DNA from 3 places in the Streptomyces sp. NPDC045470 genome. Region 2 is predicted to be linked to each of the others. Evidence: riboswitches for the same ligand, from Rfam matches in the RefSeq annotation. Region 2 holds a riboswitch; each other region holds the start of a gene.

Region 1 (7,670 bases), on a different contig from region 2:
ACCGCCCAAGAACCCGACCGGGTACGAGAGCGAGCTGCGCGACCCGAACGAGGTGCCGCGCGACGGCGACCACCGGCTGACCCCGCACGAACTGCCGGACTACGGCAACGCCCCCACCCGGCACGGCGACGACCAGGACCGGGAGCGCAAGCGCTGGCAGGACGGGCACAGCGGGTCCTTCGGCGGGGGTTAACGTCGAGGGGTGCGCCCGCAGACCCCTCTCCCCGCCGAATCTCCCGCCGACCCCGCTGCCGGTCTCCCCGCCGGCGAGCGGCCCGCCGACCCCTCCGGGGCCGGGCCCGCCTGCCCCGTGACCGGCCCCGCGGCCGCCCCCGCCTGCCCGGAACTGTTCACCTGGGAGTTCGCCTCCGACCCGTACCCGGCGTACGCCTGGCTGCGCGAGCACGCGCCCGTACACCGGACACGGCTGCCCAGCGGCGTCGAGGCCTGGCTGGTGACCCGGTACACGGACGCGCGGCAGGCGCTCGCCGACACCCGGCTGTCGAAGAACCCGGTGCACCACAGCGAGGCCGCGCACGGCAAGGGCAAGGTCGGCATCCCCGGCGAACGCGGCGCGAACCTGATGACCCATCTGCTCAACATCGACCCGCCGGACCACACCCGGCTGCGCCGGCTGGTCTCCAAGGCGTTCACCCCGCGCCGCATCGCCCGGTTCGCGCCGCGCGTACAGGAACTGACCGACGCGTTCATCGACTCCTTCGCGGAGCGCGGCGAGGCCGACCTCATCCACGAGTTCGCCTTCCCGCTGCCCATCTACGCCATCTGCGACCTGCTCGGCGTCCCGCGCGAGGACCAGGACGACTTCCGCGACTGGGCCGGGATGATGATCCGGCACGGCGGCGGGCCGCGCGGCGGCGTCGCCCGGTCGGTGAAGAAGATGCGCGGCTACCTCGCCGAGCTGATCCACCGCAAGCGCGAGTCGCTGGGCGACGAAGGCGCCGACGACCTGATCTCCGGCCTGATCCGCGCCTCCGACCACGGCGAGCACCTGACCGAGAACGAGGCCGCCGCGATGGCCTTCATCCTCCTGTTCGCCGGCTTCGAGACCACCGTCAACCTCATCGGCAACGGCGTGTACCAGTTGCTGCGCCACCCCGAGCAGCGGCAGTTGCTCCAGAAGGCCGCCGCCGAGGGCGACGAGGAGCTGCTCGCCACCGGCGTCGAGGAGCTGCTGCGCTACGACGGCCCGGTCGAGCTGGCCACCTGGCGCTTCGCCACCCGGGACCTCACCCTCGGCGGGCAGCGGATCGCCGAGGGCGACCCGGTCCTGGTCGTCCTGGCCGCCGCCGACCGCGACCCCGGGCGTTTCCCGGGGCCGGACGTCCTGGACCTGTCCCGCCGCGACAACCAGCACCTCGGATACGGCCACGGCATCCACTACTGCCTGGGCGCGCCGCTGGCCCGCCTCGAAGGGCAGACCGCGATAGCCACCCTGCTGAACCGGCTGCCGGACCTCCGGCTCGGCGCCGACCCGGACGAACTGCGCTGGCGCGGCGGACTGATCATGCGCGGGCTGCGGGCCCTGCCGGTGGAGTTCACCCCCGTACAGAGATGACGCGGTACCCGTACACGCGGTTCCGCGCACCCGCTGTACATGACATCCCGTCAGGCCGTGACCTGCGCGTGATCTCCGCTACACCGGCTTGTGACGGACGGGCCGTCCCGCTACTTTCAACCGTTTGAAAGGCCGGGGCGGGCGGCGCGGCAGCGCACGGGCCACGCAGCCGACGGTGCCGGCCTCTCGACGACAACTCAACCGCCGCTCGAAAGGCAACCGCATGCGCTCCGGGAACGGCCGTCACCGACGCCCCCGCCAGGCTCCGGCCATCTTCGTCACGGCGGGAGTCGCCGGCGGCGCCCTCGCCATGCCCCTGCTCGCCGCGAGCAGCGCCAACGCCGCCGACGCGGCCACCTGGGACCGCGTCGCGCAGTGCGAGAGCAGCGGGGTGTGGAGCGCCAACGCCGGCAACGGGTTCTACGGCGGGCTCCAGCTCACCCAGGAGATGTGGGACCGCTACGGCGGCCCGTCGTACGCCTCGCGCCCCGACCTGGCCAGCCGGTCGCAGCAGATAGCCGTCGCCGAGTCGATCCTCGCCGCGCGCGGCCCCGACACCTGGCCGAGCTGCGCGGTGAACGCGGGGCTCAAGCAGGGGGGCAGCGGGCCGGACGTCGACCCGGGCGGTACGGCGACGCCGTCCCCGGAGCCCTCCTCGCCGTCCCCGTCCACCCCGCCGCCCTCGTCCGAGCCGTCCAAGCCGTCCAAGCCGTCCGGGACGCCGGGATCCGGCGGTACGCGCACCCCGGAGCCGAAGCCGTCGCCCACCGGTCCGGCCGGCACCCCGGACCCGTCCCGTACGCCGGATCCGTCCGGCACGGGCCGTACGCAGGACCCGTCGCGGCCCACCGGCCCGGCCACCCCGGACGACGGCGCCTCCACGAGCCCCACCGCGCCCCCGTCGCAGGGCAAGCACCGCGGCCGGCCCGCCGAGCAGCCCGGCACGGGTGCGGGTACGGGCGCGGACACGGGTGCCGGCGGGGGCACGGGCTCCGGCGACGCGGGCCGGTCCGGCGGGGGGCACCCCTCGCGGGGCGGCGACGCGCACCGTACGGACCCGGGCGCGCCGGGCGACTACACCGTGCGGCCCGGTGACAACCTGTCAGTCATCGCGGCGGACCGCGGGGTCACCGGGGGCTGGCCGGCGCTCTACGCGGCCAACAAAGGCGTCATCGGGGGCGATCCGGACCTTATCCACCCTGGTCAGCGCCTTGAGCTCGGAGACCAGCAGGGATAGTTCGCAGGTATTTGCCCGCTTTGGTGAAAGTGAGACATGGATCTCGTTCGGGACCGCGGTGACCGTCCCGTCCGTTGTTTCCAAACCTGCGGCGACCTGCGGAAATGTGATGATCCTGTGATGTCTGGGGGTCAACTGGCCTCAGATGTAGGGGTTTGAACCCGCGGGGTGTTCCTGTTTACCGTCTTCATCGCTCGCCAAAGCGGGCCCTTCGATCGCACGCCGAATCCTGCCGGTGGTCGGAGGTCACTCGACGCGAGAGCGCCGAAGGCAGGAGCGGGGGACCCAAGGTAAGCGCCGGCCCCGCCCGCGGAAGCGGGTCCAACCGGCTAGGGGTGAAGCCATGTGTGAAGCACACACGGCCGGGCAACTCACATGGCCCGAACCCGACAGCTCACCTCGCAGGCGTCGGTGAGGAACAACCATGCTGAACACCAAGGGCAAGCACCGTCGTCCCTCCAAGGCCGTCCGCGTCGCCACGCTGGCGGGCGTCGCCGGTGCCGCTGTGGCCGTCCCGCTGATGGGCGCCACCTCTGCCTCCGCCGCGGGCAACAACTGGGACGCCGTCGCCCAGTGCGAGTCCGGTGGCAACTGGTCGATCAACACCGGTAACGGCTACTACGGTGGCCTGCAGTTCTCGAACTCCAGCTGGGCCGCCGCCGGCGGTACCCAGTACGCCCCGCGCGCCGACCAGGCCAGCAAGAGCCAGCAGATCGCCGCGGCCGAGCGCCTGCTCGCCATCCAGGGCCCGGGTGCCTGGACCTGCGCCGGCGGCCACCTCGGCCAGGGCAACGCGAACGCCAAGGCCGACGGCGGCTCGTCGCAGGGCAGCAGCTCGCACAAGTCGTACAAGTCGAAGCGCTCCTACTCCGCCCCGCAGAACACCTCGCGCTCCGAGGCCCGCAAGCAGGGCGAGGAGCTGGCCCGCAAGACCCCGGCCCCGGCCCAGAAGTCCACGCCGAAGTCGAACCCCGAGGGCAACTACACCGTGAAGTCCGGTGACACCCTCGCCAAGATCGCCGCTTCCCACGGCAAGAACTGGAAGTCGGTCTACGCGAACAACAAGTCCGTCATCGGCGGCAACCCCAACCTGATCTTCCCGGGCCAGAAGCTGGCCGTCTGAGCCGGCTCCGGTCCTGAGAGATCCCGGGTGACCGTGGCACTCCGTACGTACGGCGGTACGTACGGGCGGCCCGGCTCCCCGGAAGCCGCTCACCCCGGGAATCCGCTCTTCCCGTGAGACTGCCCCGTCACGGCGCCTGTCCCCCGCAGGCGCCGCGGCGGGGCTTCTCCCGTTCCCCGGCCCCCCGGGCCACGAGCCCCGGCCGGGCCCGTCCAGGACCCGCCCAGGGCCCTGGAGGCCACCGTCCCGGCCGCTCCGCCGGACCCGCCCCGCCCCCGTCCGCCGACTTCTCCCTTCAGCGAACATTGCACCCATACGTCCCGTGAACAGGGCCTTTGTGGGTGTATTCGGCCCGAGGGCCGGGCTGGCGGCGAGCGGAACCCCCGGAGGCCGTTAGGCTCGTGCTGCAGAACTCCAGACACCCATGAAGGAGACAACGTGCCGTCCATCGACGTCGTCGTAGCTCGCGAGATCCTCGACTCGCGAGGCAACCCCACGGTCGAGGTCGAGGTCGGCCTCGACGACGGCAGCACCGGCCGTGCCGCCGTCCCGTCCGGCGCCTCGACCGGCGCCTTCGAGGCCATCGAGCTGCGCGACGGTGACCCGGCCCGCTACCAGGGCAAGGGCGTGGAGAAGGCCGTCCTCGCGGTCATCGAGCAGATCGGCCCGGAGCTCGTCGGCTACGACGCCACCGAGCAGCGCCTGATCGACCAGGCCATGTTCGACCTGGACGCCACCGACAACAAGGGCTCGCTCGGCGCCAACGCCATCCTCGGCGTCTCCCTGGCCGTCGCGCACGCCGCCTCCGAGGCCAGCGACCTGCCGCTGTTCCGCTACCTCGGCGGCCCGAACGCCCACGTGCTGCCGGTCCCGATGATGAACATCCTGAACGGCGGCTCGCACGCCGACTCCAACGTGGACATCCAGGAATTCATGATCGCCCCGATCGGCGCGGAGTCCTTCTCCGAGGCGCTGCGCTGGGGCACCGAGGTCTACCACACCCTCAAGAAGGTCCTGAAGGGCAAGGGCCTGGCCACCGGCCTGGGCGACGAGGGCGGCTTCGCCCCGAACCTGGGCTCCAACCGCGAGGCCCTGGACCTGATCCTCGAAGCGATCAAGGAAGCCGGCTACACCCCCGGCCAGGACATCGCGCTGGCGCTCGACGTCGCCGCCTCCGAGTTCTACAAGGACGGCGTCTACGAGTTCGAGGGCGAGCAGCGCACCGCCGAGCAGATGACCTCGTACTACGAGGAGCTCGTCGCCGCCTACCCGCTGGTCTCCATCGAGGACCCGCTGTTCGAGGACGACTGGGCCGGCTGGAACGTCATCACCGAGCGCCTGGGCTCCAAGGTGCAGCTGGTCGGCGACGACCTGTTCGTCACCAACCCGGAGCGCCTGGCCCGCGGCATCGAGGAGAACTCGGCCAACGCCCTGCTGGTCAAGGTCAACCAGATCGGTTCGCTGACCGAGACCCTGGACGCCGTCGAGCTGGCCCAGCGCAACGGCTTCAAGTGCATGATGTCGCACCGCTCCGGCGAGACCGAGGACGTCACCATCGCCGACCTGGCCGTCGCCACCAACTGCGGCCAGATCAAGACCGGCGCCCCGGCCCGCTCCGAGCGCGTCGCCAAGTACAACCAGCTCCTGCGCATCGAGGAGATCCTCGACGACGCGGCGGTCTACGCCGGCCGCTCCGCCTTCCCGCGGTTCCGCGTCGCGGACTGACCGGCACGAGCGGGGGCTGAAGCCCCGCGGGCCGCGAACGGCCCCGGAAGCCGTGAATACGTACGTCCCCGGCAGCGGTCCCGTACCGTTGCCGGGGACGTACGTGCTGCGGGCCGGGCCGTCCCGGGCCCGGTGATCCAGGGGAGGCGACGTGTCCGCGGAACGGTTCTCCACCGCGACCCGGCTCAAGGCGCTCGGCGAGCAGGCCGCCGCCCGCGTCCAGAGCGCCGGCCGGCCCCGCCGGGGCCGCCTGACCGGCCGTGCGGCGCTGCTCGCGCTGGTGCTGTGCTCCCTGGTCGTCGCCCTCGCGTACCCCACCCGGCAGTACATCTCGCAGCGCGCCGAGATCGCCGACCAGCGCCGCCAGGCCGCCGAGGCCCAGTTGCGCGCCGACGAGCTGCGCGACGAGAAGGCCCGCTGGCAGGACCCGGAGTACGTACGGCAGCAGGCGCGGCTGCACCTGCACTACGTCCGGCCCGGCGAGACCGGCTTCATCGTCCAGGACGGGTCCGGCACGGGAAAGCGGCGCACCGGCCGGGCCGCCACCGAAGATCCCTGGTACGACAACATCTGGAACGGCCTGGACGCCGCCGACAAGTAGCCTGTCCCGTGCGCGCGCCCGGCCCGGCCCGCCGTACGGCGCCGCCGTCCTCCACCACCGCCACGACCGAAAGCACCCACGTCCGTGTCTGAACACCTCATGCCCCCGCCGCAGACCGAGCGCACCGAGCCCACCGACGCGGACATCGCGGCCTTCAAGGAACAGCTCGGCCGCCCGCCGCGCGGCCTGCGCGCCATCGCGCACCGCTGCCCCTGCGGCCAGCCGGACGTCGTCGAGACGGCCCCGCGCCTGGAGGACGGCACCCCCTTCCCCACGCTCTACTACCTCACCTGCCCGCGCGCGGCCTCCGCGATCGGCACGCTGGAGGCCAACGGCGTGATGAAGGAGATGACCGAGCGGCTGGCCACGGACCCGGAGCTGGCCGACCGGTACCGGGCCGCCCACGAGGACTACATCCGCCGCCGGGACGCCATCGAGGAGCTCAAGAACTTCCCGAGCGCGGGCGGCATGCCCGACCGGGTCAAGTGCCTGCACGTCCTGGTCGGCCACTCGCTCGCCGCCGGCCCCGGCGTCAACCCGCTCGGCGACGAGGCGCTGGCGATGCTGCCGGCGTGGTGGCGCAAGGGCCCCTGCGTGACCCCCTGCACGGACACCACCGAGGACGAAGGAGACCCGACCGCATGAAGCGCGTAGCGGCCGTCGACTGCGGCACCAACTCCATCCGCCTGCTCGTCGCCGACCTCGACCCGGCGACCGGCGAGCTGAAGGACCTGGACCGCCGGATGACGATCGTGCGGCTGGGCCAGGGCGTGGACCGTACCGGCCGGCTCGCTCCCGAGGCCCTGGAGCGCACCTTCGCGGCCTGCCGCGAGTACGCCGCGGTCATCGAGGAGCTGGGCGCCGAGACCGTCCGCTTCGTCGCCACCTCCGCCTCCCGCGACGCCGAGAACCGCGACGACTTCGTGCGCGGTGTGGTGGACATCCTGGGCGTCGAGCCCGAGGTGATCACCGGCGACCAGGAGGCGGAGTTCTCCTTCACCGGCGCCACCAAGGAGCTGACCGGCCGCACCGGCCTCGACACCCCGTACCTGGTGGTGGACATCGGCGGCGGCTCCACCGAGTTCGTCCTCGGCTCCGGCGCGGTGGACGCCGCCCGCTCCGTGGACATCGGCTGCGTCCGGATGACCGAACGGCACCTCGTACGGGACGGCGAGATCGTCGACCCGCCCGGCGACGAGCAGATCAGCGCCATGAGGTCGGACATCGCCCGCGCCCTGGACGAGGCGGCACAGTCCGTCCCCCTGGACCGGGCCGCCACCCTCGTCGGCCTGGCCGGCTCGGTGACCACGGTCGCCGCCATCGCCCTGGACCTGCCCGGTTACGACTCCGAGGCCATCCACCACGCGCGCATCCCGCTGACCAGGGTCCGCGAGATCACCCACCACCT
Region 2 (7,670 bases):
AAGAGGAGCTCCCCATGAACGGCCCCCAGGCCCGATACGTCCTCCCGGAGTTCACCGAACGCACCTCCTACGGGGCCCGGACCATGGACCCGTACTCCAAGCTGCTCGGCGAGCGGATCGTCTTCCTGGGCACCCCGGTCGACGACGCCGCGGCCAACGACGTGATCGCCCAGCTCATGCACCTGGATCACGATGCGCCCGACCGGGACATCTCGCTCTACATCAACTCCCCCGGCGGCTCGTTCACCGCGATGTCCGCGATCTACGACACGATGCAGTTCGTCGGCTGCGACGTCGAGACGGTCTGCCTGGGCCAGGCCGCCTCCGTCGCCGCGGTCCTGCTGGCGGCCGGCGCGCCCGGCAAGCGCCTCGCCCTGCCGGGCGCCCGTGTCCTCGTCCACCAGCCCTCGTTCGACGAGCCGGTGCAGGGGCAGGCCGACGACCTCCGCATCCAGGCGGACGAACTGCTGCGCACCCGGGCGCTGCTGGAGGAACTGCTCGTACGGCACACCGGCCAGTCCCCCGAGCGGATCACCGAAGACCTCGAACGCGAGAAGGTCTTCAGCGCCGAGGCCGCCATGGAGTACGGCCTCATCGACGGGCTGACCCGCAGCCGCAAGCAGCACCCCGCGACACCGGGCGCGAGGTGAGCCCGGTATGTGGCCACCCGAACTGCCGCCGCTGCCCGCGCTGACGCGCGCCGAGGGCGAGGTCGTCGACAGTTACCTGGCGGTCCTGGACCTGCTGGGCCGCATCAACCCCGCCCGCGGCACGGACACGTACGGCAGCCTCCGTGCCGCACAGGCCCTGGTCGGCAAGACCACCGCACTGCGGGACGCGTTGGCGCTGATGCACGACCGGGGCGAGAGCGAACTGCACGCGGGAACCCTGGCGCAGGCCCTGCGCGTACTGGACGGCGAGCGCCGCGCGCGGCTGATCTCCGTACCTCCGCCGCGAAGTTGACGCGCCGTGCCCCCGCCCGGGCGGGGGCACGAGTGCTCTCCCCTCGCACCTCCGGCGCACCAGCACCCCCACCCGCCCCGCGCGACACGCGCCGGGCAAGGGTGACAGGGCGGCCAGGAGGTGCCGGAGCACCGCAAGGGCCCACCCGTTCGGCGACACGAAGCCCGATCGGGCTCGCCCGAACGGCGTAGCCACGGGGCCGCGTGCTGCGCCACACGGCTTGCGCGGCGTACGTACGTGTCGCCCGGAACGTGACGTTCCGGGGCTGGTACGCGGGTCCTCACCCGTCGCGGGCCTCCCACGGAACGACGCCCGTCCACCCGAATGGCGCAGGCGTGACCAACGTCACATACAGCCGTTTCTGCTCGGAATCCGGGCGTGAGGTGCGCAACGATCGCTTCGACGACAAGCCCCCGCCACAGCGGTGGGGCGGTCCGGGCGGACGCCCAATCCTGCCGCCGTACCGGATGTCTGGTCGATGCGCCTGGACCGGCAGGAGCGGAGGACCCGAGCACGACGGGACCGCCGGCCACCACGGCCGGACGGCCCCTTGGGGTGAAGTCGTCGACACGACCGGGCATCTTCGCCTGCCCGAACCCGACAGGCACTCCTTCGCAGGCGGCTGACGAAGGGTTGCGCATGACTGCGCGTACCACCGCTTCCCCTCTGCTGGCGCGGGCCGGAGTGATCTCCTTCATCGCCCTCGCCACGGTCGGCGGGACACTGGTCGTACCAGGAGCCACCGAGGACGCGGCCGCCGCGTCCACCTCGGCCTCGGCACTGCGGATCGCCGCTTCCAAGAAGGGGGCGCCCTACAAGTTCGGAGCCAGCGGTCCACACCGTTTCGACTGCTCAGGGCTGACGCTGTACTCGTTCAAGCGGGCCGGGAAGCGGCTGCCGCGCACCGCGGCGGCCCAGTACAACCGCACCCGGCACCTGTCGGCGTCCTCGCGCCGCGCCGGTGACCTGGTCTTCTTCCACTCCCGCCGGGGCATCTACCACGTGGGCATCTACGCGGGGAAGGGCAAGATCTGGCACGCGCCCAAGCCCGGCACCGTGGTGCGGCTGGAACGCATCTGGTCACGCAGCGTCTCGTACGGGCGGGTGCGCTGACCGCGCGCGAGGGGCCCCCGTGCGGCCACGAGCCCCGCACCGTCCGCGCGCGGGCGCGAACGCGGGCGCGAACTCGCGCACACGCGTGCGCCTTCGAGGAGTGATCAACGCGTCGGCGGATACCCGCACGCAATGGCCCCCCTCACCGACGACCACCGCGACGAACTGCCAGGCCACCCCGAACTGCCGGGAACGAGCGAAACGTCCGAGCCGCCCCGGCCGCGCGGTTCCGCCCGGTACACCGGGTACGCGGACCGCAACGAGACGCCTCTGGAACGCTACGACCGCAACTTCGGCGAACTGCTCCAGGAGCTGCGCGTCCTGCAGACCGGTGTGCAGATCCTGTTCGCCTTCCTGCTCACCCTGGCGTTCACCCCGCGATTTGTGTCCCTGGACACCACGCAACGCGGCTTCTACGTGGGCACGTTACTGCTGGCGGTACTGGCGACGCTGCTGCTCACCGCGCCCGCCGCGGTGCACCGGGTGCTGTTCCGGCGGCGCGCGAAGGGGCTGATCGTGGAGGTCTCCGCGCGGCTGACGGCAGCCGGGATGGCGGTCCTCGCACTGGCGCTGGCCGGTGCCGTGCTCCTCGTCGTCGACGTCGTACTGGGGCGCGGGGCGGGGGTGGTGGCGGGTTCGGTGACGCTGGTGACGTGCGGCGGCCTGTGGGCACTGCTGCCCCGCGTACTGGGTCACCGGAACGGGCACCTCAAGCCGCCGGATCGCGACGCGTCCTCCTGAACACCGGGAGGCCCGGGGGTGGCCTCCCGGTGCGGCGCTCCGGGGGCGGCGCCGTCGGGATCTTTTGTGACCTGGTCGTCCTTGCTTTGACGACGGAGAACCGATGGAGTCTCCTCAGCACGTGAGGAGACCCATGCACAGGCACCTGCCCCAGCACACGCACACCAGGACCGACTCGTGAACCTGCGCGGACTTCTGCGCCGCCGCTCCCCCGCCACCCCCTGCCCGGCCTGCGGCAGCACGGACGTGCTGTGGGAGGACGAGGGTGTCTACGGCGCCGGCGAACTGCTGTGGTGGTGCGCCGCCTGCCTGCATCAGTGGCACCCCGGCGACCTCGGCGCCGGGGCGGGCGGGGGTTCGGTGGCTACCCCTGGCCCGGCCGCCCCCATGGGCACGATCATCCCCGCGGGACCGCAGGCCCCCGCGACCGCAGGCCCGGCATCCCCCGCCAACGGCGCAGTATCGGTACCTCCCCCGACCCCCGCAGCACCGGCACCTCCCACGCCTCCCGCAGCATCCCTGCCCCCGGCCGTCCCGCCGCCGCCGCTCCAGCCGCCACCGAACGCCCCTGGCCCGGCCACCGTCGCCGAACGCGTGATGCACGCCGCGGGGCTGACCCCGCTGGGCCCCTGTCCCGGCGCCTACGAGCCGTGGCCGTGCCACTGTGCCCGCTGCGGCCGTACGACCAGCCCCACCTACCGGCAGGTGCGGGACGAGGGCGTGGGCTGCGCCTGCAGTACGGGCCGCCGCCGCAGACCGCGCTTCCTCACCAAGCCCTGACGAACCCGACGCCGACCGATTCCTTCTTCAGGGCAGGAACGGCTTCCACGGCAACGTGAGCCAAACGGTCTTCCCCCCGGCCGCGGTGGGTTCGACCGTCACCTGCCCACCGGACTCGGCGGCGAGGAAGCGGACGATCACCATGCCCCGGCCGTTGTCCTGCTGCACGGCGGCCGGCAGCCGTTTCGGCCAGCGCGGATGATCGTCGGTGACGCCGATCCACAGCCGCTCGTCGCGGTCCAGCCGGACGTCGACGGTGAAGGCCGGTGACTGCCCGAACGTGTGCTGCACGGCGTTGGTGGCGAGTTCGGAGACGATCAGCCGTACGGTGTCGGCCGGCTCCGTCCCGTCCGGCAGGCCCCATTCGGCCAGGACGTCCATGACGTACCTGCGGGCCTCCGCCACCGACACCGGTGCGCTGGGCAGAGTGAGTGAGGATTCCTGGTGGTCTGCCATCGCGACGCCGTCCCTTTCCCACCGAGGCTCGACTCCGGCCCGCCGCCGGAGGAAGCCGCCATCGCGTGCGGCCTCCCGGGCCCTTTCCGGTCCCTTCGGCTCCGGCCTCGGACTGCTGCTCTGCGCCAGCCTGCCACTCTTGCTGCGACGGTGACGCGTCATCCACCAAGAAGTGCATATATCTGTCGCCCGAAGCGGTGAACTCTGCTACGCGAGACCGTATTTGCGCGGCACACTGTCGGATCGGAACCGGCCATCTGGGAGCGGGCGCATCCGCGGCGCACCCGGGGAGAAGTACGGAGGGAGCGGTATGCGGTACGGGCCCGCGGTGCGCCGCCGCAAGCTGGGCGCGGAATTGCGGCGTCAGCGGACACTGGCCGGATTCACCAGCGGCGAGGCGGCGCGGCTGGTCGGCTGGCACCAGTCCAAGGTCAGCCGCATCGAGACCGGGCGCAGCGGTGCCCGGCCGGCCGACGTCGAACTGCTGCTGGACGCGTACGGCGTGCGGGACACCGAGCTGCGCGCGCTGCTGGCGGCGCTGTGCGGGAACGGCGGACAGGACGGCGACGGCGACAGCGGGCGGCACGGCTGGTGGCACACCTATCGCGACCTGCTGCCGCCGGAGTACCGGGACTTCATCAGTCTGGAGTACGGGGCGTCCCGGGCGCGCACGCTGGAGACGACGGTGGTGCCGGGCCTGCTGCAGACGCCGGATTATGCGCGGGCGGTGACCCGCGCCACGCTGTCGGACCTGCCGGCGCAGCAGGTCGAGGAGCTGGTGGAGGTGCGCGTCGCCCGCCAGGAGGTGCTGCGCGGTGAGCGGCCGCTGGAGTTGTGCGCGGTGCTGGACGAGGCGGTACTGCGCCGGGAGGTCGGCCCGCCCGGGGTGATGGCCGCGCAGCTCCGGCACATTCTGGACGTGGGGCAATTGCCGCATGTGCGACTCCAGGTACTGCCCTTCGCATCCGGTGTGCACATCGGCATCACCGGCCCTTTCGTTATCTTCTCATTTCCGCTCACTTCTGACTTAGATGTGGTTGTTCTCGACCATTTGACGAGTAGCCTCTACTTGGAGCAGAAAGCAGACCTCAGGGCGTACAGCGATGCGTTCGACATGCTGCGGGGGCGCGCCCTCTCGTGCGACAAGTCAGCGCAATTCATCGCCCGGATCGCCGAGACCTCATGGGCCGGCTCCGGCGTCTGAGGAGGCACCATGTCACTTCCACCCGGGCACGACCCGGTCCGCACCGTGCCGCGCGGCGCGCTATGGCGACGCAGCAGCCACAGCACCGCGATGAACAACTGCGTCGAAACGGCACGCGTCGGCTCCGGCCTGCTCGCCGTACGCGACTCCAAGAACACCGCGGGCCCGGCGCTGCTGTTCACCACGGCGGCCTGGAGGTCCTTCGTCGACGGACTGGCCGACAGCGGCTTCGCCAAGGTCGGACGAGCCGGACCCGAATGACCCGCCCCAGCCGGTGACCGACCCTAGCCGGTGGCCGGCGCCGTCCGTACGACGGTCCGGACCGCTTCCCTCGCCTGCCGGGGGGACAGGTCGGCGCGGGCGGTCAGGCGCAGCCGGGAGATGCCGTCGGGTACGGACGGCGGCCGGAAGCAGCCGACCACGAGGCCCGCGTCCCGGCAGTCGGCGGCCCACCGGACGGCCAGTTCCGGCGAGGGCGCCCGTACGGACACCACCGCGGCGTCCGGGCGGACGACCGTCAGCCCCGCGGCGCTGAGCCGCTGGTGCAGTTCCGCCGCCACCGCGCGGACCTGGGTGGCGCGTTCCGGCTCGCGCCGCAGCAGGCGCAGCGCCGTCCGGGCGCCGCCGGCCGCCGCCGGGGCGAGGCCGGTGTCGAAGATGAACGTCCGTGCGGTGTTGACCAGGTGCTCGATCACCCGGGCCGGGCCGAGGACCACACCTCCCTGGCTGCCGAGCGACTTCGACAGGGTGGCGGTGGCGACCACGTCCGGGTCCCCGGCCAGCCCGGCCGCGTGCACCGCGCCGCGCCCTCCGTCGCCGAGGACGCCCAGCCCGTGCGCGTCGTCGACGAGCAGGGCCGCGCCGTGCGCACGGCAGGCGTCGGCGAGGGACCGCAGGGGCGCGGCGTCACCGTCCACGGAGAAGACGGAGTCGGTGACGGCGAGCGCCGGGCCGGCGTGCCCGTCCAGGGACTTGCGTACCGCGTCCGGTTCGGAGTGCGGGACCACGACGGTCCTGGCCCTGGCGAGCCGGCAGCCGTCGATGAGCGACGCGTGGTTGCCCGCGTCCGAGACGATCAGGCCGCCCGGGCCGCCGAGCGCGGTGACGGCGGCGAGGTTGGCCGCGTAGCCGGAGGACAGCACCAGGGCGGCCTCGAAGCCGCAGAACTCGGCGAGTTCGGCCTCCAGCCGGGCGTGCAGCTCGGTGCTGCCGGACACCAGCCGGGAACCGGTGGCGCCGGCGCCCCAGCGGTGCGCGGCCTGCGCGGCACCGCGGGTGACCTCGGGGTGCCGGGCCAGGCCGAGGTAGTCGTTGCTCGCCAGGTCCAGCAGCGGCGACTCGACGGGCCGGGGCCGCAGCGTACGGACGAGTCCCGCCCGGCGGCGCTGTTCGCGGGCCGCATCGATCCAGCCGAAAGCGGCGGTGCGCGCGTCGGCGCCCGGCCCGGAGCCGCGCCCCGGTGCGGGTGTCCCGGCGGGCCCGTCGTGGGGCGGCGCCGGCACGTCGCGGAGCAGGGGCGGCGCGGGGTCGTCCTGATGCATCAGCTTCCTTGGTGTTTGTGGGCTGTCGATAGACGTTAGCGGTCGTTACACCGTCCTACGGTGTGGCCATGCACACACCCCGGATCGGCGCCCTTGTTGGGTTCCTCCATGGTCGCGGGCCGTGGGCGTACGCCAGGATCGTCGCCATGGATCTGCTGACAACGCTGGTGGACAAGGGGCTGCGGCGCGAAACGCCGACCCGCGAAGAGGCGCTCGCCGTGCTGGCGACGTCCGACGACGACCTGCTCGACGTGGTGGCCGCGGCCGGAAAGGTACGCCGCCGGTGGTTCGGGCGGCGGGTGAAGCTGAACTATCTGGTCAACCTGAAGTCGGGGCTGTGCCCCGAGGACTGCTCGTACTGTTCCCAGCGGCTCGGTTCCAAGGCCGAGATCCTCAAGTACACCTGGCTCAAGCCGGAACAGGCGTCCGAGGCGGCCGCGGCCGGGGTGGCCGGCGGCGCCAAGCGGGTCTGCATCGTGGCCAGCGGCCGCGGGCCGACGGACCGGGACGTGGACCGGGTGTCGCAGACCATCGCCGCCATCAAGAAGCAGAACGAGGGCGTCGAGGTGTGCGCGTGCCTCGGCCTGCTCTCGGACGGCCAGGCGGCCCGGCTGCGGGCCGCGGGCGCGGACGCCTACAACCACAACCTCAACACCTCCGAGGCCACCTACGGGGACATCACCACCACCCACACCTACGCCGACCGGGTCGAAACGGTCCAACAGGCACAGGCGGCGGGGCTGTCCGCCTGCTCCGGTCTGATCGCGGGCATGGGCGAGAGCGACGCGGACCTGGTCGACGTGGTCTTCGCGCTGCGCGCGCTGGACCCCGACTCGGTGCCGGTGAACTTCCTGATCCCCTTCGAGGGCACC
Region 3 (7,670 bases), on a different contig from region 2:
GGCGGGCGGGTCGTCGTTGCCGAGCGAGCCGAAGTTGCCGTGGCCGTCCACCAGCGGCAGCCGCATGGAGAAGGGCTGCGCCATCCGCACCAGGGCGTCGTAGATGGAGGCGTCGCCGTGCGGGTGGAGCTTACCCATCACCTCGCCGACGACGCGGGCGCACTTGACGTAGCTGCGCTCGGGGCGCAGCCCCATCTCGTTCATCTGGTAGAGAATGCGGCGGTGTACGGGCTTGAGGCCGTCGCGGGCGTCCGGGAGGGCGCGGGAGTAGATGACCGAGTACGCGTACTCAAGGAAGGAGCCCTGCATCTCGTCGACGACGTCGATGTCGAGGATCCTCTCCTCGAAGTCGTCCGGCGGCGGGGTCTTCGTGCTACGGCGGGCCATCGCGGCTGCGGCTCCTTCGCTTGCGTCCTGCTGCTTGCCGATGCGGGATCAACGTTCGGGTCTTTCGCGGACCATTGTGGCCCGCCCCACTGACAACGCCGACCGCGACCCTCCCCAGGGCCCCGGACGAGGTCACCGCGAAGTCCGCTCGTACGAGGCAGCCCGGCCGGGAACTTCGCCATAGCTCGGCACGCTTGCATACAGTGACAGAACTTTCTCGCAAGCGGATCGAAGGGACGTACATGCCCATGGGTCACACGGCCACAGAACAAGCCGGCTCCGGCGGCCTGACAGCGACCGAGCACCGGCTGGCCAACGGCCTGCGTGTGGTGCTCTCCGAAGACCACCTGACCCCGGTCGCCGCGGTCTGCCTCTGGTACGACGTCGGCTCGCGCCACGAGGTCAAGGGGCGTACGGGCCTGGCCCACCTCTTCGAGCACCTCATGTTCCAGGGCTCCGCCCAGGTCTCGGGCAACGGTCACTTCGAACTGGTCCAGGGCGCCGGCGGCTCCCTCAACGGCACCACCAGCTTCGAGCGCACCAACTACTTCGAGACCATGCCCGCCCACCAGCTGGAGCTCGCGCTGTGGCTGGAGGCCGACCGCATGGGCTCCCTGCTGACGGCGCTCGACGAGGAGTCCCTGGAGAACCAGCGCGACGTCGTCAAGAACGAGCGCCGGCAGCGCTACGACAACGTCCCCTACGGCACGGCCTTCGAGAAGCTGACGGCCATGGCCTATCCGGAGGGACACCCGTACCACCACACGCCCATCGGTTCGATGGCCGACCTGGACGCCGCCTCCCTGGAGGACGCGCGGGCCTTCTTCCGTACGTACTACGCGCCCAACAACGCGGTGCTGTCGATCGTCGGCGACATCGACCCCGAGCAGACCCTCGCCTGGGTGGAGAAGTACTTCGGCTCCATCCCCGGCCACGAGGGCAAGCAGCCGCCGCGTGACGGCTCCCTCCCGGAGGTCATCGGCAAGGAGCTGCGCGAGGTCGTCGAGGAGGACGTGCCCTCCCGTGCCCTGATGGCCGCCTACCGCCTGCCGCACGACGGCACCCGTGAGGCCGACGCGGCCGACCTGGCGCTGACGGTGCTCGGCGGCGGCGAGTCCTCGCGGCTGTACAACCGCCTGGTGCGCCGTGACCGTACGGCCGTGGCGGCGGGCTTCGGCCTGCTCCGGCTGGCCGGCGCCCCCTCGCTGGGCTGGCTGGACGTGAAGACCTCCGGCGGCGTCGAGGTGCCGGAGATCGAGAGGGCCGTGGACGAGGAGCTGGCCCGCTTCGCGGACGAGGGGCCGAGCCCCGAGGAGATGGAGCGCGCGCAGGCCCAGCTGGAGCGTGAGTGGCTGGACCGCCTCGCCACGGCCGCCGGGCGCGCCGACGAACTGTGCCGGTTCGCGGTCCTGTTCGGCGACCCGCAGCTCGCCCTGACCGCCGTGCGGCGCGTCCTGGAGATCACCCCGCAGGAGGTGCAGGAGGTCGCCAAGGCCCGGCTGCGCCCCGACAACCGCGCGGTGCTCGTGTACGAGCCGACCGAGCCGACCGCCGCCGAGGACAACGACGAGGAGGCGGCCCAGTGAGTGACGCCGTCAGCAGCACGATGACCTTCCACCCGCAGCCGGCCGGCGGCGACCCCAAGCCGTGGGCCTTCCCGGCCCCCGAGCGCGGACAGCTCCCCAACGGCCTCACGGTCCTGCGCAGCCACCGCCCCGGCCAGCAGGTCGTCGCCGTCGAGGTCGACATCGTCGCGCCCCTGGAGGCCGAGCCGGCGGGCCTGGACGGCGTCGCCACGATCATGGCGCGCGCCCTGTCCGAGGGCACCGACAAACACGACGCCGAGGAGTTCGCCGCCGAGCTGGAGCGCTGCGGCGCCACTCTGGACGCGCACGCCGACCACCCCGGCGTCCGGGTGTCCCTGGAGGTCCCGGCCTCCCGGCTGGACAAGGCCCTCGGCCTGCTCGCCGACGCCCTGCGCGCCCCCGCCTTCCCGGACGGCGAGGTCGAGCGCCTGGTGCACAACCGCCTCGACGAGATCCCGCACGAGCTGGCCAACCCGGCCCGGCGCGCCGCGATGGCCCTGTCCAAGGAGCTGTTCCCGGCCGACTCCCGGATGTCGCGGCCGCGCCAGGGCACCGAGGAGACCGTCACCCGGATCGACGCGGCGGCCGTGCGCGCCTTCTACGAGGCCCATGTACGCCCCGCCACGGCCACCGCCGTCGTCGTCGGCGACTTCACCGGCGTCGACCTGGACGCGGCCCTCACGGAGACCCTCGGCGCCTGGACGGGGTCGCCCGCCGAACCGGTGAAGGCCAGCCCGATCACCGCCGACGACACCGGCCGTGTCGTGATCGTCGACCGCCCCGGCGCCGTCCAGACCCAGCTGCTGATCGGCCGGATCGGCGCCGACCGGCACGACCGCGTCTGGCCCGCGCAGGTGCTCGGCACGTACTGCCTGGGCGGCACCCTCACCTCCCGCCTGGACCGGGTGCTGCGCGAGGAGAAGGGCTACACCTACGGGGTGCGTTCCTTCGGGCAGGTGCTGCGCTCCTCGGCCGACGGCGACGGCGCCGCGATGCTCGCCATCAGCGGCTCGGTGGACACCGCCTCCACCGGTCCGGCGCTGGACGACCTCTGGAAGGTGCTGCGCACCCTCGCGGTGGAGGGCCTGACGGACGCCGAGCGCGACGTGGCCGTACAGAACCTCGTCGGGGTCGCGCCGCTGAAGTACGAGACCGCGGCGGCCGTCGCAGGCACCCTCGCGGACCAGGTCGAGCAGCAGCTTCCGGACGACTACCAGGCCCGGCTGTACGAGCGGCTGGCGCGGACCGGCACGGTCGAGGCGACCGCCGCGGCCGTCAACGCCTTCCCGGTCGACCGGCTGGTGACGGTCCTGGTGGGTGACGCCGCCGAGATCGAGGAGCCCGTCAAGGCGCTCGGCATCGGAGAGGTGACGGTCGTCAAGGGCTGAGGAGCGTCACCGGCACGTCACGCCGCACGTCACTTCGGCACGTCACGCCGACGCGTCACACCGGCACGTCTTCGGCGCGGGGCGGACAGCCTCCGTCCGGTGGTGGCCGACGGCTGCCGGTGAGGGCCGGCGGTGGCTGACGGCCCGTGACCCGGGCGTGTGACGAACGGTCACATAGGGGATCCAGTGGTGCGCAGGCGCCACTGGATCTTCTTTATGTCCCAATTGTTGGGGGTGGTTGCAGGGTGCCCGTGTGGCGTACGGCACAAAATCGGGGTTCTGTTTGCCGATTGAAAGTTGCCGCGTTTAGCGTCGATCCGGCTGTCCGCAGGATCACCGCCGCAACCGCGGCACGGACAGTCATCGCCGAGTCCCCGTACGGCGCGAGCCAGGGGAGCCGGGGACCCATGTCCCCTGGGGTGAATCGGACGCCTTCCCGGAGGTGCCCGTAGGAGACCTTCCTGCTCCGAACCCGTCAGCTAACCCGGTAGGCGAGAGGGAAGGAAAGGACACAGCCAGCCCATGGCGTTCACCCGTGCCACCGGGAAGCACCGTGGTCCGAGCCGCAGCGCGCGGACGACCCGTAACCTCGCCGGCATAGCCACGCTCGCCGCGTCCGGCGTCATCGCCTCCGTCGCCTCCCCGGCCCTGGCGGTCGGCAACCCGGACGACGCGAGCAACCACGACACCGGCCTCCACCACGCCGTCGTCCTCGGTGACGAGCTCGCCGAGCAGATCGAGGCGCAGGCCGACGCGCAGCAGGAGGCCGCCGAGGCCGCCGCCGCGCAGGCCAAGGCCGAGGCCGAGGCGCGCAAGCAGGCCGAGGAGGCCAAGCGCCAGGCCGAGGCCGAGGCCAAGAAGGAGCGCGAGGCCAAGGAGCGCGCCGCCCGCGAGGCCGAGCGCAAGCGCCTGCTCATGTACGTCGCGCCCGTCGACGGTTCCTACGTCTCCACCAGCTACAAGGCGTCCAGCGGCCTGTGGTCCTCCGGCAGCCACACCGGCATCGACTTCCACGCCTCCTCCGGCACCACCGTCCACGCCGTCGGCTCGGGCACCGTTGTCGAGGCCGGCTGGGGCGGCGCGTACGGGAACAACGTCGTCATCAAGATGAACGACGGCACCTACACCCAGTACGGCCATCTGTCGTCGATCAACGTCTCGGTCGGCCAGACCGTCACCCCGGGCCAGCAGATCGCCCTGTCGGGAAACACCGGCAACACCACCGGCGCGCACCTGCACTTCGAGGCCCGCACCTCGGCGGAGTACGGCTCGGACATGGACCCGGTCGCCTACCTGCGCTCGCACGGCGTGAACGTCTGACGGACATCCGTCCCGCTCGTCACTCCCGTCGCACCCGTCCCCCGTATGATGCCCCGGCCCTCGTGGCCGGGGCATCTGCGTTTCCGCCTGCGCGGCACCTGGCCAAAAAATATCCATGAATGTGCCATGGCCGTCGGATATCCGGTTCCTGTCGCATAGAGTCACTCGAAAGTCGCCGTCCGGCGGCAATTCCGGAAGTTCCCAGCGGATTACGGTGGAGGCGCAGGCGATGCGAGGTCCCCTTTCCGCGCACGTGGTGTGCACGGCGATCCGCGGCGACATCGTATCCGGCGTTCTCCCGCCGGGCAGCCGCCTGATCGAGGAAATGCTGGCCGGTCGTTACGGGGTCTCCCGCGTTCCCGTGCGAGAGGCGTTGCGTACGTTGCAGTCGGAGGGCTTCGTCGTCATCCGGCACCACGCGGGTGCCTGCGTGGCCGAGCCGACCGAACGGGAAGCGGCCGACGCCCTGGACATCCGGGCGCTGCTGGAGCCGCTCGGCGCCGCCCGCGCCGCCACCCGCCGCACCGCGGCCCATCTCAAGGTGCTGCGCGGCGTCGTGCGGCTGGGCCGTGAGCGGACCCGGCACGGTCACCGCGCCGAGCTGCGCCAACTCGACGGCTGGTTCCACGAGACGCTCGCCCAGGCATCCGGCAGCACGGGCCTGGCGGCGCTGCTCACCCAGGTACGACGCAAGATCGACTGGATGTACGTGGTCGACCTCCCGGCCCGCGACGAGCGCTCCTGGGAGGAGCACGGGGCGGTGCTGGACGCGGTGAGCCGCGGGGACGCCGAGCGGGCCCGCGCCCTGATGGCGGCGCACATCGAGCGCTCGCGCCCGGCGTACCGGCTGCGTCCGGTGGTCCCCGGGCCGACGGTGAGGAGTTCGAAACAGCCCGTAAACACGGCGCGCGAACGGAATTAACGGGCGGGCCGTATACAAGCGGTAGGGGATTTCGCCGGAGGAATGGCGCGGGTTTCGATGCGGCGCTGCGGGCTGCGAAAAGCGCGGGAAAGCGGGAATCCCGTCAGGCGCGGGTTGATTGCCGCGAGGAGTGCGCAGGGGGAGCGGAAGAACCCCAGAGGGATCGGGATGGCGACGCGGAGGGGGATTGCTCGGCGTATCCCTTAGTGATGGCATGCCCTGGAGCGATGGCGCGCGAATTTTCCCGGTCGCCGCCTGCCGGTCGCGGCGTACGGCACCGCACGAAAAACGGCCCCGCCCCGGCGCCGGTGACCCGGCTACCGCGGCGGAGCCGCGAACACAGTGACCCGCGAAGCGGTTCAGACGGTCTCCGGGAGCTCCTCAAGGCCCTCGGCGACCAGCTTCGCGAGGCGGTCGAGCGCGGCGTCGGCGCCCTCGGCGTCGGAGGCCAGCACGATCTCCTCGCCACCCTGGGCGCCCAGGCCCAGCACGGCCAGCATGGAGGCCGCGTTGACCGGGTTGCCGTCGGCCTTCGCGATCGTCACGGGAACCCCGGCGGCGGTGGCCGCACGGACGAAGATCGAGGCGGGGCGGGCGTGCAGACCCTCGGCCCAACCGACATTGACGCGGCGCTCAGCCATGGTGTTGCCCTTCAAGTCGTAACGGTTGTCTAGACCAGTGTCTCATGTCGCCGGGAGTGCTCCGGCAGCCCGCGGCGGCGCCGTAGGCGGCGCTTTTCGCAGGCCGGAGGCACGCTACCGGCGGGTCGTCGGCGTACGCCCGTACCGTCCGCCATCCGGGACCACGCCGTCCGGGACCTCCGGGCCCACCGTCTGGACCTGCCCACCGTCTGGACCTGCCCACCGTCCGGACCCGCCCACCGTCCGGACCCGCCGACCGGGCCCACCGCCCGGACCCGCCCGGCCCCCTCCGTCCGGGACCGACCGCCCCGGCCCAGCCTGCCCCGGCCCGCACGGGCCCGCACACCGAGCCGGTTGTCGGTGGCGGGTCGTACGCTGTCCCCCATGCAGAGCCCGTCGGACAGCGTCTACCCGGCCCACTGGGAAGCCGATGTCGTGCTGCGCGACGGCGGCACCGCGCGCATCCGTCCCATCGCCCCCGACGACGCGCAGCGCCTGGTCTCGTTCTACGAACAGGTCTCGGACGAGTCGAAGTACTACCGCTTCTTCGCGCCCTACCCGCGCCTGTCCGACCGCGACGTGCACCGCTTCACCCACCACGACTACGTCGACCGGGTGGGCCTGGCCGCCACCGTGGGCGGCGAGTTCATCGCCACGGTCCGCTACGACCGCATCGACGACCGTGGCCGCCCCGCCAAGGAACCGGGCGCCGACCAGGCCGAGGTCGCCTTCCTGGTGCAGGACGCCCACCAGGGCCGCGGGGTGGCCTCCGCCCTCCTGGAGCACATCGCCGCAGTCGCCCGGGAGCGCGGCATCCGTCGGTTCGCGGCCGAGGTGCTGCCCGCCAACACCAAAATGATCAAGGTCTTCACGGACGCCGGGTACACCCAGCAGCGCACCTTCGAAGACGGCGTGGTGCGCCTGGAGTTCGACCTGGAGCCCACCGAGCAGTCCATGGCCGTCATGCGCGGCCGCGAGCAGCGCGCCGAGGCCCGTTCCGTGCAGCGCCTGCTGGCGCCCGGCTCGGTCGCCGTCATCGGCACCGGCCGCGCCCCCGGCGGCGTCGGCCGCTCCGTCCTGCGCAATCTCCTCGACTCCGGCTATCCGGGCCGGGTGTACGCGGTCAACCACGCCTTCCCCGAGGGCGGCGCCCTCCTCGACCCCGAAGGGGTGCCGGGTCACCGCTCGGTGCCCGAGATCCCCGAGCCCGTGGATCTCGCGGTGCTCGCCGTCCCCGCCGCCCAGGTCCCCGACGTGGTCCGCGACTGCGGCGAGCACGGCGTACGCGGCCTGGTGATCCTCTCCTCCGGGTACGCCGAGTCCGGCCCCGAGGGGCGCGAGCGGCAGCGCGCCCTGCTGCGCCAGGCCCGCTCGTACGGCATGCGGCTGATCGGGCCGAACGCCTTCGGCCTGGTCAACACCGCGC

The links. Region 2 has a riboswitch for cyclic di-AMP ahead of AB0A97_RS36460 (C40 family peptidase). Riboswitches for the same ligand answer to the same signal wherever they lie in the genome.
Region 1: it holds a riboswitch for cyclic di-AMP, as region 2 does, so the genes downstream of both, AB0A97_RS16895 (transglycosylase family protein) here and AB0A97_RS36460 (C40 family peptidase) in region 2, are expected to answer to the same signal.
Region 3: it holds a riboswitch for cyclic di-AMP, as region 2 does, so the genes downstream of both, AB0A97_RS30410 (peptidoglycan DD-metalloendopeptidase family protein) here and AB0A97_RS36460 (C40 family peptidase) in region 2, are expected to answer to the same signal.

The regions. Positions count from the first base shown of each region.
Region 1 is NZ_JBEZAN010000004.1:568,345-576,014, forward strand. It holds gene AB0A97_RS16880 (DUF6479 family protein) at 1-193, shown strand, start outside; gene AB0A97_RS16885 (cytochrome P450) at 311-1,576, shown strand; gene AB0A97_RS16890 (transglycosylase family protein) at 1,800-2,813, shown strand; cyclic di-AMP (ydaO/yuaA leader) riboswitch at 3,024-3,236, shown strand; gene AB0A97_RS16895 (transglycosylase family protein) at 3,238-3,936, shown strand; gene eno (phosphopyruvate hydratase) at 4,375-5,661, shown strand; gene AB0A97_RS16905 (septum formation initiator family protein) at 5,813-6,262, shown strand; gene AB0A97_RS16910 (DUF501 domain-containing protein) at 6,362-6,907, shown strand; gene AB0A97_RS16915 (Ppx/GppA phosphatase family protein) at 6,904-7,670, shown strand, end outside.
Region 2 is NZ_JBEZAN010000023.1:38,244-45,913, forward strand. It holds gene AB0A97_RS36450 (ATP-dependent Clp protease proteolytic subunit) at 15-650, shown strand; gene AB0A97_RS36455 (hypothetical protein) at 658-963, shown strand; cyclic di-AMP (ydaO/yuaA leader) riboswitch at 1,435-1,599, shown strand; gene AB0A97_RS36460 (C40 family peptidase) at 1,603-2,076, shown strand; gene AB0A97_RS36465 (DUF6328 family protein) at 2,209-2,817, shown strand; gene AB0A97_RS36470 (hypothetical protein) at 2,995-3,597, shown strand; gene AB0A97_RS36475 (ATP-binding protein) at 3,625-4,053, opposite strand; gene AB0A97_RS36480 (helix-turn-helix transcriptional regulator) at 4,364-5,257, shown strand; gene AB0A97_RS36485 (DUF397 domain-containing protein) at 5,267-5,518, shown strand; gene AB0A97_RS36490 (8-amino-7-oxononanoate synthase) at 5,542-6,798, opposite strand; gene bioB (biotin synthase BioB) at 6,945-7,670, shown strand, end outside.
Region 3 is NZ_JBEZAN010000014.1:125,285-132,954, forward strand. It holds gene AB0A97_RS30395 (DNA topoisomerase IV subunit A) at 1-387, opposite strand, end outside; gene AB0A97_RS30400 (pitrilysin family protein) at 636-1,973, shown strand; gene AB0A97_RS30405 (pitrilysin family protein) at 1,994-3,361, shown strand; cyclic di-AMP (ydaO/yuaA leader) riboswitch at 3,716-3,870, shown strand; gene AB0A97_RS30410 (peptidoglycan DD-metalloendopeptidase family protein) at 3,884-4,681, shown strand; gene AB0A97_RS30415 (GntR family transcriptional regulator) at 4,911-5,603, shown strand; gene AB0A97_RS30420 (HPr family phosphocarrier protein) at 5,963-6,244, opposite strand; gene AB0A97_RS30425 (GNAT family N-acetyltransferase) at 6,629-7,670, shown strand, end outside.